One region of the Nitratireductor lacus genome, then DNA from elsewhere that is predicted to be linked to it. Evidence: riboswitches for the same ligand, from Rfam matches in the RefSeq annotation. Region 1 holds a riboswitch; each other region holds the start of a gene.

Region 1 (3,205 bases):
GTTGCGGCTGGCTGCCTGCCTCATGGATGCCGGAAGACGCCTTGCGCCGTGCGCTGCGCCGGCTCTCCCGCGCGACCCCGCAGAAGCTTGCCGATTACGGAGCGCCGCTCGGCTCGCTGGCGCTGCGCACACTGCTTGCACGCCGCATGGCCAGCCATGGCGTCGAGGCGGCTCCGGGCCAGATCATGCTCACCGATTCCGGCACGCAGGCCATCGATCTTCTTTGCCGCTTCCTTCTGAAGCCGGGCGACACGGTGCTGGTGGACGATCCCTGCTATTTCAATTTTCATGCGCTCCTGCGGGCGCATCAGGTGAAGATCGTCGGCGTGCCCTACACCCCGTCGGGGCCTGATATCGAGCGGTTCGCCGACGCGCTGGACCGGCATTCGCCGCGTCTCTACATCACCAATTCCGCGCTTCACAATCCGACCGGAGCGGTGCTTTCGCCGGCGGTTGCCCATCGGCTTTTGCTGCTTGCCGAAAAGGCCGACCTGACCATCATCGAAGACGACATTTTTGCCGACTTCGAGGTCGAGCCAGCGCCCCGGCTTGCCGCCTTCGACGGGCTGTCGCGCGTCGTCTATATCGGCAGTTTCTCCAAGTCGCTTTCCGCGTCGATGCGTTGCGGTTTCGTTGCAGCGCCTGCCGACTGGATCGAAGGCCTCACGGATCTGCGCATCGCCACCTGTTTCGGCGGCCCCGCCATGGCGGCGGAGCTTGTGCTCGGCCTTTTGAGCGACGGCAGCTACCGCAAGCATATGGAAACCGTTCGCCAGCGTCTGTCCCGCTCCCGCGAAACGGTGGGCGCGCGCCTGCGCAATCTCGGCATCGAACCGTGGATCGAGCCGAGCGCGGGCATGTTCCTGTGGTGTCGTCTGCCCGACGGGCTGGATGCGGCCACGCTTGCCCGCCATGCGCTTGAAAGGGACGTGGTGCTCGCGCCCGGAAACGCCTTCAGCCTGTCAGGCTCGGCCAGCGGGTTCCTGCGTTTCAACGTTGCTCAATGCGATGATGAACGGATTTTTTCCGTTCTGGAGGAGATCACACGCGCGCCGTAGAGCCATGTCCGACGCGGTTTTGCGGATTATCCAGCAGTTTGTTTCTGCTTTCTCCGAAAACAATATGTTGACTTCATGGGTCCGTTGGATACCAACTATAGGGGTTATGGTTCTTCCGATTCCTCGCGGGTCGGAAGTGAAAAGGGAAGCCGGTGCGCCTTTGGGCAAGTCCGGCGCTGCCCCCGCAACTGTAAGCAGCGAGCCGCTTTCACTTTGAGTCACTGATGCCCCAGCGCATCGGGAAGGCCGAAAGCGGCGATGACCTGCGAGCCAGGAGACCTGCCATGACGAGATAAACGTCCACGGGCGGGGTGTCCCGGTGGTGCGTGTGTCGCCACGGGTCTGCCGTCGCGCCGCATGTCTCCGCGCCCCTGTCCAACCGCCACGGGGGTCTATATGCCGGCGACTGAAGCAAAACACACCAATGGAACCGCCACGGTTCCGCATTCCACTGGAAACACAGAAACCGCATGGTATAAACGGGCTTTCCCGGTCTCAACGCGGCGCTGTGCGAACAGTACATGCACTTCATCGCAAACCGCCGCTGCGCCCAGATTGGCCTGGCTCCGGTCTTCGCCGAAACCGAAAACCCGTTCCCGTGGATGAGCGAGGCGATGGACCTGAAGAAGGAGAAGAACTTCTTCGAAACCCGCGTCATCGAGTATCAGAGCGGCGGCGCGCTGAGCTGGGACTGATCCATGGCGTATGACGCAACCAGAATGAAGCTGTTGCGGGCGGGGTCGATCCCCGCGCAGCAACGCGCTTTCACGGAGTGGCTTTTGAGCCTGCCGGGCGATGCCGATGTCGAATATGCGGCGCGCCGCCAGCTTGCCGAGATCGACAGGCGGCTGCCGAACCACCCGGAAGTGCAGTATCTGCGCCTGCTGCTCAGCGCCTTTTCCGGCTCGGAAACGATGCAGTGATTTTCTCGCTTGACCTTCCATTGACTGGAAGGTTTAGAAGCGCAATCCTGAACAATAGTCATTCAGGGTGAAAGCGATGAATACCCTTCCTGCCGATACGTCTTCGGCCAATGTAAAACGCTTCCGCATCGAGGGGCTGAGCTGCGCTTCCTGCGTCAAACGCGCGGAAAAGGCGATTGCCGCCGTCGATGGCGTTGAAAGCGCCTCGGTCAATCTGGCGACCGAGACGGCCGATGTCGCGGTGCGGCCCGGCGTTGATTTCTCCAGCATCGTCAGCGCGGTGGAACGTGCCGGCTATGCCGTGCCGGAGAGCCATCTCGATATCGGCATCGAGGGCATGACCTGCGCATCCTGCGTGCGGCGTGTGGAGCAGGCGATTGCCGCCGTGCCCGGCGTTTCAAAGGTTGCGGTCAACCTCGCCACCGAAAGCGCATCCGTCGAACTTCTGAATGATGAAGCGCGCAGCGGCGTGGAAGCGGCGATCCGCAAATCCGGTTACACGCCGGTTGCCCGTTCCGATGGCGCTGCCGCCCGCGATGCGCATGAGGAGGCCAAGGCCGCCGAGTTTCGTTCGCTCAAGCGCGATTTCACGCTGGCTGCAATCTTCACCCTTCCGATCTTCATTCTCGAAATGGGGAGCCATTTCATCCCGGGCATGCATGCCTGGCTGATGGGGATCGCAGACCGCAAGACGCTCTACCTCCTCTACTTCGTGCTGGCGACCATCGTGCAGTTCGGGCCGGGCCTGCGCTTTTATCGCAAGGGCTTCCCCGCGCTGATGCGCTTTGCGCCGGACATGAACTCGCTTGTCATGCTCGGTTCCAGCGCTGCGTGGGCCTATTCGGTCGTGGCCACCTTCGCGCCCGGCATTCTGCCCTCCGGCACGGTCAACGTCTATTTCGAGGCCTCCGCCGTCATCGTCACGCTCATCCTGCTCGGTCGGCTTCTGGAGGCGCGCGCCAAGGGCCGCACCGGCGAGGCCATCAAGCGGCTGATGGGCCTGCGCGCCAAGAGCGCGCGCGTTCTCCGCGACGATGCCTTTGTCGAGGTGCCGCTTGAAGAGGTGGTTGTGGGTGACCGGCTTCAGGTGCGCCCCGGCGACAAGGTGCCGGTCGACGGTCTGGTCGAAAGCGGTTCTTCCTATGTGGATGAAGCCATGATCTCCGGCGAGCCCGTCCCGGTTTCCAAGTCCGAAGGCGACGAGGTCATCGGCGGCACGATCAA
Region 2 (3,205 bases), on a different contig from region 1:
ACCATGGTCACGGTCGTCGATGCCGCGAACCTCCTGAAAGACTACGCGTCACAGGCCTTCCTGCGAGACCGCGGCGAGGCCGCTGGCGACGCGGACGATCGCGCACTGGTCGACCTGCTCGTCGAACAGATCGAATTCGCCGACGTGATCCTACTCAACAAGGTGTCGGCCACCCCCGCGCACGATCTCGACCTTGCACGGAAGATCGTCCGTTCGCTCAACCCCGATGCGGAGCTGATCGAGACGGACTTCGCCAAGGTACCGCTGGACAAGGTCCTGAATACCGGCCGTTTCGACTTCGAGAAGGCCGAACAGCACCCACTCTGGTTCAAGGAGCTGAACGGTTTCAAGGACCATGTTCCCGAGACCGAGGAATACGGCATCCGCTCCTTCGTCTATCGCGAGCGACGGCCCTTCGACCCGATGAAGCTCAAGGCATTCATAAACCGGTCGTGGCCGGGCGTCGTCCGCGCCAAGGGCTTCTTCTGGCTGGCGACGCGCCCGCATTATGTCGGCGAGATCAGCCAGGCCGGCGCGCTGATCCGGACAGGCAAACGCGGCTTGTGGTGGGCCTCCGTGCCGAAGCATCGATGGCCGGACCACCCCGAATGGCACATGGCCATGAAGCCTTATCTCGACCCAATCTGGGGCGACCGGCGGCAGGAGATCGTCTTCATCGGTTGCGACCCGATGGACGAAAGCCGTATCCGCGCCGAACTCGATGCCTGTCTCGTGGCCGAACGCGACTTCATGCCGGGCCGCTGGCGCGACCTGCCCGACCCGTTCCCCAGTTGGGAAAGACAGGTGGCGTGATGACTCGGTCACCTCGTCCTCGTCCTATAGCCGTCCAAGGTAACCCATCTGGCGAAGGCTCGGACCGAGACTGTCATTTCGATGGGAGGGTAAGCAATTCCGAAGCATTGCGATTGCACGACGACCGCGATACGCTTGCGGACGATGGTTCCCGGGCCGCAGCCGGCCTGGGTTAAAAGGGAACATGGTGCGGCCCGTCGGGCCAAGGCCATGGCTGCCCCCGCAACTGTAAGCGGCGAGCAATATCCGACATGCCACTGGCCGAAGAGCCGGGAAGGCAGGATGGCGCTGGGACCCGCAAGCCAGGAGACCTGCCGTCAGCGAGAATTGACCGGACGGGGTGCGCCGGGAGGAAGCTCGAAGGCGATCCTCGGTCGTCATGCGCGCCATCCTTCCGTACCTTGAGGAAAGGGTGGCGAATGGAGGACGTTGAACCAGGGCATGGCATTGTTGTCTGCACACGCTGTCGTGGCCAGCGGACAGTCGAAAGGCTGCCCGGTGAACGACTGATATCTTTGCTGCGCGCAGCACTCGATGGTGGCCTTGTCGGCGGGTTTCGTCTGGATGGAGCCGACTGCATGGCCGGATGCGGAAGGCCGCTGACGGTCGCCTTCTCCGCACATGGCAAAGCAACTTATCTCTTCGGTGACATCGAGCCGGATCGGGATGCTCTCCACTTACTCGCGTTCGCACGCCTCTACCGCTCACTCTCGGACGGTTGGTGCAACGAAAGCCAACGCCCGCCCGGGCTCAAGGGCAAGACGCTTTCGCGCATACCCGCTCTCGTTGATGCAGGCGGCACCCAATGAACCCGGTTTTGCTTGAGGCGTGTGATCTCGGGTTTCGTTCCGCGGCTGGGACGAGTCTTGTGGAAGGCGTCACTATGACAGTGGCGTCGGCTGATCGGCTGGCCATCATCGGGCCGAATGGAGCCGGCAAGACGACATTGCTCCGAATGCTCGCGGGATTGCTCCGGGCGAGCTCGGGCGAGATTAGGTTCGAAGGCAACTCCCTCGACCGGATTTCTCCTGTCGAACGTGCCCTGAATATCGCCGTCGTAGGTCAGTCGGATCAGGCAGACCCTCGCCTGGCGGTGATCGACTATGTAGAACTTGGCAGAGTTCCTCACACCGGCCTGCGCAAAAAAAGCGAGGAGCGCGACACAGTCATTCGTGCGCTCGAGCGAACGGGTCTGCTGAAGATGCGCGATCGCCCGATCGGCTCCCTGTCCGGTGGCGAGCGCCAGCGTGCCCAGCTTGCCCGCGCTATCGCGCAAGAGCCGAAGGTCCTGTTCCTGGACGAGCCTACCAATCATCTCGATCCGCGTGCGCGCAGCGAAATCCTTGAACTGGTGGCAAGCCTGGGCATCGCGGTGGTCGCGGTGCTTCACGACCTTCCGCTCGTCACACCTTTCGCGTCACGTGTCGCGATCATGAACAGGGGCCGGCTTGTAGCACTCGACACACCGGCGAAGACCCTGACGCCGGACCTTATTCGCGAGGTTTTCTGCGTCGAGGTGCTGCGCCTGCCGCACCCGGCCGATAACCGTGAGCTGACGATCTTCGACATTCCGATGCGGCTCTCTGTCAATCTCTGATCCACTGGAGGATTTTTACCTTGAAGCGCTTTTTCATCTGTCTTGCCGCAAGCGTTGCGGCTTCTGCCGCCTGGGCCTTCCCGGTCACCGTCGACAATTGCGGGACAGCGCTAACGTTCGAGGCACCACCGAAGCGCGCTGTCATCCACGACCTCAACATGACGGAAATGGCGTTCGCGCTCGGCCTCCAATCCTCCATCGTCGGCCTGACTGGCATCACCGGCTGGTACAAGGTCGGGCCGGAGTTCGTCGCGCAGCGAGGATCGATCCCTGAACTGGCGCCGAAATATCCGACTTTGGAGAACCTGATCTCGGTCGAGCCCGACTTCTTCTTCGCCGGTTGGTACTACGGCATGAAGCCGGGAGGCGACGTCACGCCCGATACGCTGGCGCCGCATGGCATCAAGACCCTGGTGCTGACGGAAAGTTGCGTCCATCTCGACAGCGACAGGCCGGCTGCTTCCATGAACCTGCTTTACACGGACGTGGAGAAGCTCGGCCGGGTCTTTGGCAAGGAAGACGAGGCGGAAAAGTTGATAGACGGCTGGAATCAGCAGCTCGCCGAGATCACCGCCAGGGTCGGCGACGGCACTGGAACGCGCGTGTTCCTCTACGATTCCGGTGAGGACAAGCCCTTCACTGCAGGAAAGTTTGCCATCCCGACTGCCATGATCTCAGCCGCCGGCGGCGAGAACATCATGGCCGACATGGAGACGAGTTGGGGCAATACGGATTGGGAGACGGTCGCGACCCGCAACCCCGAATTCCTGATCCTGCTCGACTATCAGGACGATG
Region 3 (3,205 bases), on a different contig from region 1:
CCACCCCTCATTGCGGGGGAGAACCAGGGCATTTACGGAGCCATGACGGCTCCGTTTTCGGCGATGCGAGGATCGACGAAATGCTCATGCAGATGATCGGCATGTACGAATACGCCGGCAGCCCTCCTTGCTGGACACGGCGATAGAGCTGATGATCGGCATGTGTTGAATATCATCACAAAGCCCCACACCTCCTGCGTGAGGCCACGATGGCAGCCTGTTTGCTGACACCACCGGCATAGTGGGCCTGGCATCGTTTGAGCTGGCGATGCTGATGATGGCGCCCCAACGCGTCTGAAGGCGCCCGGTCAAAGCACCGACCGCCTCGACTGCTGCGACGCAGAGCCTGTGGCCACAGGCTGCAGGCAGGTCAGGGCGCACGGAAATCCGGCATTCTGCCTGCAATTTGTCGCTCGATCAGAGCTGCCCATTAAACGAGACGTGTCCACCCGACTGCACCCCCCGAGGTGAGCAGCCATCCGACCGGCGTGCTCAATGTTTATATATGAAGCATACATTCATTTATAAATCAAACACTAGATCGCCGCGCGTTCATCCGGACGCACAAAGGACGATCTGAATTCTTGATGGAGCATCGGAATAATCCGAAAACCGGATTCCACTTTTCGGTCCGATGCTTTAGCTCCGCCATCGGTTGCCTTCCGTCGGAATGTGCCAACGCCGATGCAGCGGAAGGCCCGGATTTTCGCCTATGGATGGCGGACTTCGGACCGAAGGCGGCCACAGGACTGGCAGGGCGTTCGAGCCGGCTCGGTCGTGCCGATGATTTTGTCATGGAACCCGGCTGCGGTGTGTTGCGCGGCGACGGCTTCGCCGCTAGGGTCGCTCCCGCATGCGGTTCCGCATCCTGCGGATGAAAAGGGAACCCGGTGCGATCTCCTGGCGGGATCAATTCCGGGGCTGCCCTCGCAACTGTAAGCGGCAAGTTCTTTCCAATGCCACTGGCCAGAGCCGGGAAGGCGGAGCGAACGTCCGAGCCGCGAGCCAGGAGACCTGCCTCATGCATCGACCATAAACGCCGGACGAGGTGCGCCGGCAGGAGGATCAGAATGTATGCAGGCGCGGCTTCGCCGGCGACGAGACGATTTAACAGACTCGATTGCGTTCGATATGTTATATCATTTCAAATGAATCGTTCCCATCTTTTCCCATCGGTTGCTGCAGGTGGCCCGAATGCGCGTTGATCTGGCTGGATTTGCGCGGGAGGGGGCATTGGGCGACCACGCTGCTCTCATGCGCCTCGTGGAACGCGCCGATGCGCTTGGCTTTGGCGGCATCTGGTTCAACGAGTTTCACTTCGCCCGGGAGGCGCTGCCCTATCCGTCGACGCTGTTGCTCGGCGCAGAAATCCTGGCGCGTACGGAGCGGCTGCGCTTCGGCACGTCGATCCTCGTCCTGCCGCTCTATCACCCGCTCATGCTGGCCGAGCAGATCGCACAGCTTGATTTTCAGAGCGGCGGCCGGGTCGATGTGGGCATCGGACGTGGCACGGAGCCCGCGACTTTCACTGCTCTTGAGATTGCGCGTGATGATGCGCACCGTCGCTTCTGCGAGGCGCTCAGGATCATGATCGATGCGTGGACAAAGCCGCATTGCTCTGCCGATGCCGGACCCTGGAAATTCGCCAATGTCGCCGTCGGACCGCCTCCGGTGCAGAAACCGCATCCGCCCGTCTACGTGGCCGGCGTCTCAGAAGAAACCGTCGACATCGCCGCGCGAAACGGGTTTCCGCTGCTGCTCAGTCTCGAACCGAACGAGGCGCGGCAATTGCCCGTGTTTCACGCCGCACTTGATCGGCATGGCGCGTCGCGAGCATCGCTCACGACCTCGTCGCTCTCGCGTTACGTGGTGATTGCGCCGACCCGGGCTGAAGCTGATGAGCGGGTCGACATGCTTCTCGATAGACTGAACACGCGTCGTGCCGAACGCGCGCTGGCACGCGGGATGACGCCGCCAGAGCCGCGCAGCCGCGCTTTGATGATGGCTGATTTCACCATCGCGGGGACACCAGAGGATTGCCACGCACAACTGTGTGCGCTTTCGGCACGCACGGGTTCCAGCAGCATTCGCTGCCTGTTCAGCGCCAATGGCCTGATCGCCAACGATGTAGCGCTCAGGGGCATGGAGCTTTTTGCTGCCGAAGTGCTTCCGGCTTTCGACAGGCAGGCCTCTTCACCAACCCCATCTGAAAACGCCGGGAATGAGCCGGCTTTGCAAGGAGTGAATTCATGATGCGTTATGGCGGTCTCCGCGCTTTTGCGGTCGCGGGTCTATTGGCGGCTTCGATGCCTGCTTTCGCAGATGGAGCGGGCTTTCCCTATACGGATGAGAACTGCGGTGTCACCACCACCTATGAGGCACCGCCGGCAAGGGCCGTGACGCTCAGCAACAACGCGACGGAGATGATGCTGGCTCTGGGGCTGGAAGACCGCATGGCGGGCACCTCCTATATGGCGAACCTCCAGATCAGCCCGCAATATGAGGAAGCGTATAGAGGGGTTCCCGTGCTTTCGCCACTTGTCGCCACCACCGAGCAGCTTATCGAGGTGGAGGCCGATTTTGTCTATGCCGGCTATCCGGACGGGTTCAGCGAAAGCCGCCACACGCGCGACCAGTTGCATGATCTGGGCATGAAGACGCGGCTCAACACCGAAGGCTGCAATCTCGGCAAATTCGGCTTCGATGAACTCTACGCCGAAATCCGCTCTGTATCTGCCATCTTCGGCGTGCGCGAGCGCGGCGAAGCACTGATCGCCGACATTGAAAAACGGCTCGCTGCAGTGGAAGAGGGGCTCAAAGGCGCGGACGCCATACCGGTGTTCATCTTCAACGGGGGAGAATCCGCCCCACGCGCCGTTCTTGGCAACACCATGTTGTCGCATGTCGTGTCGCGGGCCGGTGGCGAGAACATCTTTGGCGATGTCGCAAATCGCTATGGTCAGGTGTCATGGGAGCAGATCGCCGAGCGTATGCCTGAATACATCGTCGTCTATTACTCCGGCACCGCCGGCGGCCAGGTGGTCGGTGACCCTGCCGGTGAGCTGGGCCAGGGACGGATCGAGATATTGAAGGCGAACCCGACCATCAGGGACGTGCCGGGCATTGTCGGTGAAAGGTTTGTGACGATCGATTCCGTCTGGGGCCAGCCGGGGCCGAGCTCCATCGATGCGGTGGAGAAACTGGC
Region 4 (3,205 bases), on a different contig from region 1:
CGCCTTGGCCTCGTCCAGATTGCGCTCAAGCTTCGGCAGCTCCGCATATTCAGGATGGATCGGGCAGACATGGTGGTTCTCGGCCACCTCGCCGGCATTGTTGTAGCCAAGCGCCAGAACGGTCGTGTTGTCGACCGCGCGCTGCAGCGCGCGGCGCACCTTCTCGTCATCATAAGGCTTGTTGTTGACATTGGTGCGCGCCACGATCGTTGTGGCGGTGGTGACCTCTGATTTCACCAGGCCGAGTGAATCGAGAATGTCCACGAAATCGGCGGTGGTCTCGTAGTTCGTGTGGATTTCTCCGGACTCAAACGCGCTGACGGTCGCGGACGGATCCGTGCCGTAGTCGATGAACTCGATGCCATCGAGATAGGCTTCGCCACCCCACCATTTGCCGTCGGCCCGCTTCTTCAGTTCCACCCGGTTGCCCACTTCGTAGGACACCAGCTCGAAGGGGCCGGTGCCAATGGGATTGGCGACAAAATCGCGGCCCGTCTCGTCAAAGCTCGGATGAACGATGAGGGCCGGATAGTCCGACATGCCGGGGATGATCGAAATATCGGGCGCCGACAGGTTGAGCTTCACCGTCATGTCGTCGACCTTCTCGATCGCGCCCTCGCGCGCCTTCTTGGTCTCCGGATCGACGAGCGAGGCCATGCGGGCCGGCATGGAATTGCCTTCCACGGTCTGGTCGCACCAGCGGTTGAAATTGTAGATCACGTCATCTGCCGTGAAGGCATCGCCATTGTTCCAGGTCACGCCCGGCCGCACGTGAAGGATGTACTCGGTCGCATCCTCGTTGACTTCCCAGCTTTCGATAAGCTTGCCCTCGAAGGTGAAATCGCGCGTATACTTCACCAGCGGCTCAAGTGTCTGGCGCATGGCGTTTGCGATCTCCGACCAGTCGGCCGTGCGCGGGTCTTTCGGATCCTTGATGAACATTGCGACACGCAGCGTCCCGCCCATTTTCGGCTCCTGCGCCATGGCCCGCTCCGGGGCGGCGAGGCCCAGCATTCCATAGGCTGCCGCCGTCGACGCGCCGAGCGCGCTTGCGAGCGCAAGAAACTCACGCCGGTCCATTCGGCCGGCTCGTGCCTCATCCGCCATTTCGGCAACGCGGGCCGGCACCTTCTCGCCATTGCTCTTGAAAAACGTCATCGACGCACTCCCATTATCTACCGTTTTCGGTTCGCGATTAGCATTTCCCATCCCGCCCCCGATGTCAAAATTCCCCGGGGTTCGGAAATCGAATTCTGCAACTTTTTCGACAATTCCAATGACGGGTTTGCGACAGTATTGCCGCAAAAACTACATGAAGAGCCGATTCCGCAACAATGAAGTATTTCACCCAACTGACAGACACTGACCCGGAACAGCGAACCGGACGGTAACGGCGCGCAACGGTCGATTGACGATGCCGGAGCCAGTTGCTAAGCGATTTCGGTTCGCTTGAGGTGCTCCGGCAGGTGTCCGCCCGCCGGAGGAAAAGGGAACACGGAACGGTCATTCTTCAATGGACCGCAGCCGTGGCTGCTCCCGCAACTGTGAGCGCTGAGGCTCCTCCAATGCCACTGGGTGCAAGGCCCGGGAAGGCGAGGCAGCCGACGAAGCGCGAGCCAGGAAACCTGCCTCAAGCCGTCACCGACCGGATGCGGGACGCTTCCGGGGCTGTGTTTCTCGCAGTGGTGGCGATTGTCATCGCTGGCGGGGGGATTGAAGTCAGGCGTCTGTCGCTCTCCAGCAAATCCGAAAATGTTGCTCGCTGGAGAAAATGCATGCTTTCAAACCGACACCGAACCTCTTTCCTGTTCAGTGCATCAGCGCTGATATTGGGCTTCTCCACGCTCACCACGCAGGCTGAAGACTTCGAGCTCGACACACTGGTCATCACCCCCAGCCGCACCCCAACGGAGGCCTCCAAAGTGGGCTCCACGGTGGAATTGATTGGGCGCGAAGAGATCGAAGAACAGTCTCTGCCGCTTGCGGTGGAATATCTTGACCTTCTGCCGGGTGTAAGCCTGTCATCGCCAGGGGGCGTGGGCGCGGAGGGCAGTCTGTCGATCCGCGGCGCACCCCGCCGCTACGTGAAAACCCTCTACAACGGCATCGACATTTCCGACCCGACCAGCACCCAGGTGCAGACATCCTACCAATATCTCCTGTCCGGTGGGCTACAGAGCATCGAAGTCCTGAAGGGCTCGCAGAGCACACTCTACGGCTCCGACGCCATTGCGGGAGTGATCAGCCTGTCGACACTGGATGACGTCGAGCCCGGCATCACCCACATCCTTCACGGTGAGGGTGGTTCGCATGGCTCGTTTGGGGGTTCCTACGGTTTCAGAGCTGGCAGCGAGCAGTCGAAACTCTCCATCAACGCCACGGGGTTCCGCACCGACGGCATCTCGGCCGCAGCCTCCGGCACCGAGCGCGACGGCTACGAGAACATCACGTTCGATGCGAACGCCGAACATACGTTCTCCGAGGTCTTCTCCGTCTTCGGGTCGGCGCTTTATATCGACGCAGAGGCCGAATTCGACGATCAGGGCTTCGGCACCAGTCTGCCGAGTGACAATCCAACGGCCACCAACCACAGCAGACAACGCGCAGGCCGCGCCGGTTTCAATCTCAACCTCATGGACGGCCGCTTCCGCAACACGGTCTCCGTTCAGGCCTTTGATCTCGAACGGTCGATTACCGGCACGGGCTTCGATGGAAGCTATAACGGTCGCCGCTACAAGGCCGACTATCAGGGCGCTTTTGACGTCAATGACTGGTTGGTCGTTCAGGGCGGCGCAGATTACGAGCGCCAGAACGCGGTCTTTCCTGCCGGCCTGTTCAACCCGGAGATTGATTCCAGTTTCTGGATTGCCGGGGTCTGGGGTGAAGCCATCGCCACACCGTTGGAAAACCTGACGCTGACCGCCGGTATCAGACAGGACGAACACAGCGAATTTGGGGGGCACACCACATATCGCGCGACTGCGTCCTATCTTTTCGATCAGACCGGGACGCGCCTGCACGGCTCCATGGGAACCGGCTTCCGCGCGCCGAGCCTCAACGAACTCTTCGGTCCCTTCGGCGCAAACCCCAACCTTCGGCCCGAAACCAGCTTCGGCTTCGACATCGGCGTTGAGCAGCGTTTCTGGAATGGAGCGGTGGTCGCCGATCTCACCTACTTCCAGCTCGAGATAGACGATCTGATCGG

Evidence for each region. Region 1 has a riboswitch for cobalamin ahead of AC07E3_RS14165 (ribonucleotide-diphosphate reductase subunit beta). Riboswitches for the same ligand answer to the same signal wherever they lie in the genome.
Region 2: linked by a shared signal. The riboswitch ahead of AC07E3_RS19285 (DUF1636 family protein) and the one ahead of AC07E3_RS14165 (ribonucleotide-diphosphate reductase subunit beta) in region 1 are both predicted to bind cobalamin.
Region 3: linked by a shared signal. The riboswitch ahead of AC07E3_RS01965 (LLM class flavin-dependent oxidoreductase) and the one ahead of AC07E3_RS14165 (ribonucleotide-diphosphate reductase subunit beta) in region 1 are both predicted to bind cobalamin.
Region 4: linked by a shared signal. The riboswitch ahead of AC07E3_RS17060 (TonB-dependent receptor plug domain-containing protein) and the one ahead of AC07E3_RS14165 (ribonucleotide-diphosphate reductase subunit beta) in region 1 are both predicted to bind cobalamin.

The regions. Positions count from the first base shown of each region.
Region 1 is NZ_JBWKMB010000015.1:75,490-78,694, reverse strand. It holds gene AC07E3_RS14170 (aminotransferase-like domain-containing protein) at 1-1,058, shown strand, start outside; cobalamin riboswitch at 1,149-1,359, shown strand; partial or broken gene AC07E3_RS14165 (ribonucleotide-diphosphate reductase subunit beta) at 1,541-1,753, shown strand; gene AC07E3_RS14160 (hypothetical protein) at 1,757-1,981, shown strand; gene AC07E3_RS14155 (heavy metal translocating P-type ATPase) at 2,058-3,205, shown strand, end outside.
Region 2 is NZ_JBWKMB010000029.1:3,137-6,341, reverse strand. It holds gene zigA (zinc metallochaperone GTPase ZigA) at 1-813, shown strand, start outside; cobalamin riboswitch at 942-1,146, shown strand; gene AC07E3_RS19285 (DUF1636 family protein) at 1,233-1,622, shown strand; gene AC07E3_RS19280 (ABC transporter ATP-binding protein) at 1,619-2,410, shown strand; gene AC07E3_RS19275 (ABC transporter substrate-binding protein) at 2,431-3,205, shown strand, end outside.
Region 3 is NZ_JBWKMB010000002.1:35,280-38,484, forward strand. It holds cobalamin riboswitch at 840-1,036, shown strand; gene AC07E3_RS01965 (LLM class flavin-dependent oxidoreductase) at 1,195-2,253, shown strand; gene AC07E3_RS01970 (ABC transporter substrate-binding protein) at 2,307-3,205, shown strand, end outside.
Region 4 is NZ_JBWKMB010000021.1:31,896-35,100, reverse strand. It holds gene AC07E3_RS17065 (ABC transporter substrate-binding protein) at 1-1,158, opposite strand, end outside; cobalamin riboswitch at 1,436-1,647, shown strand; gene AC07E3_RS17060 (TonB-dependent receptor plug domain-containing protein) at 1,776-3,205, shown strand, end outside.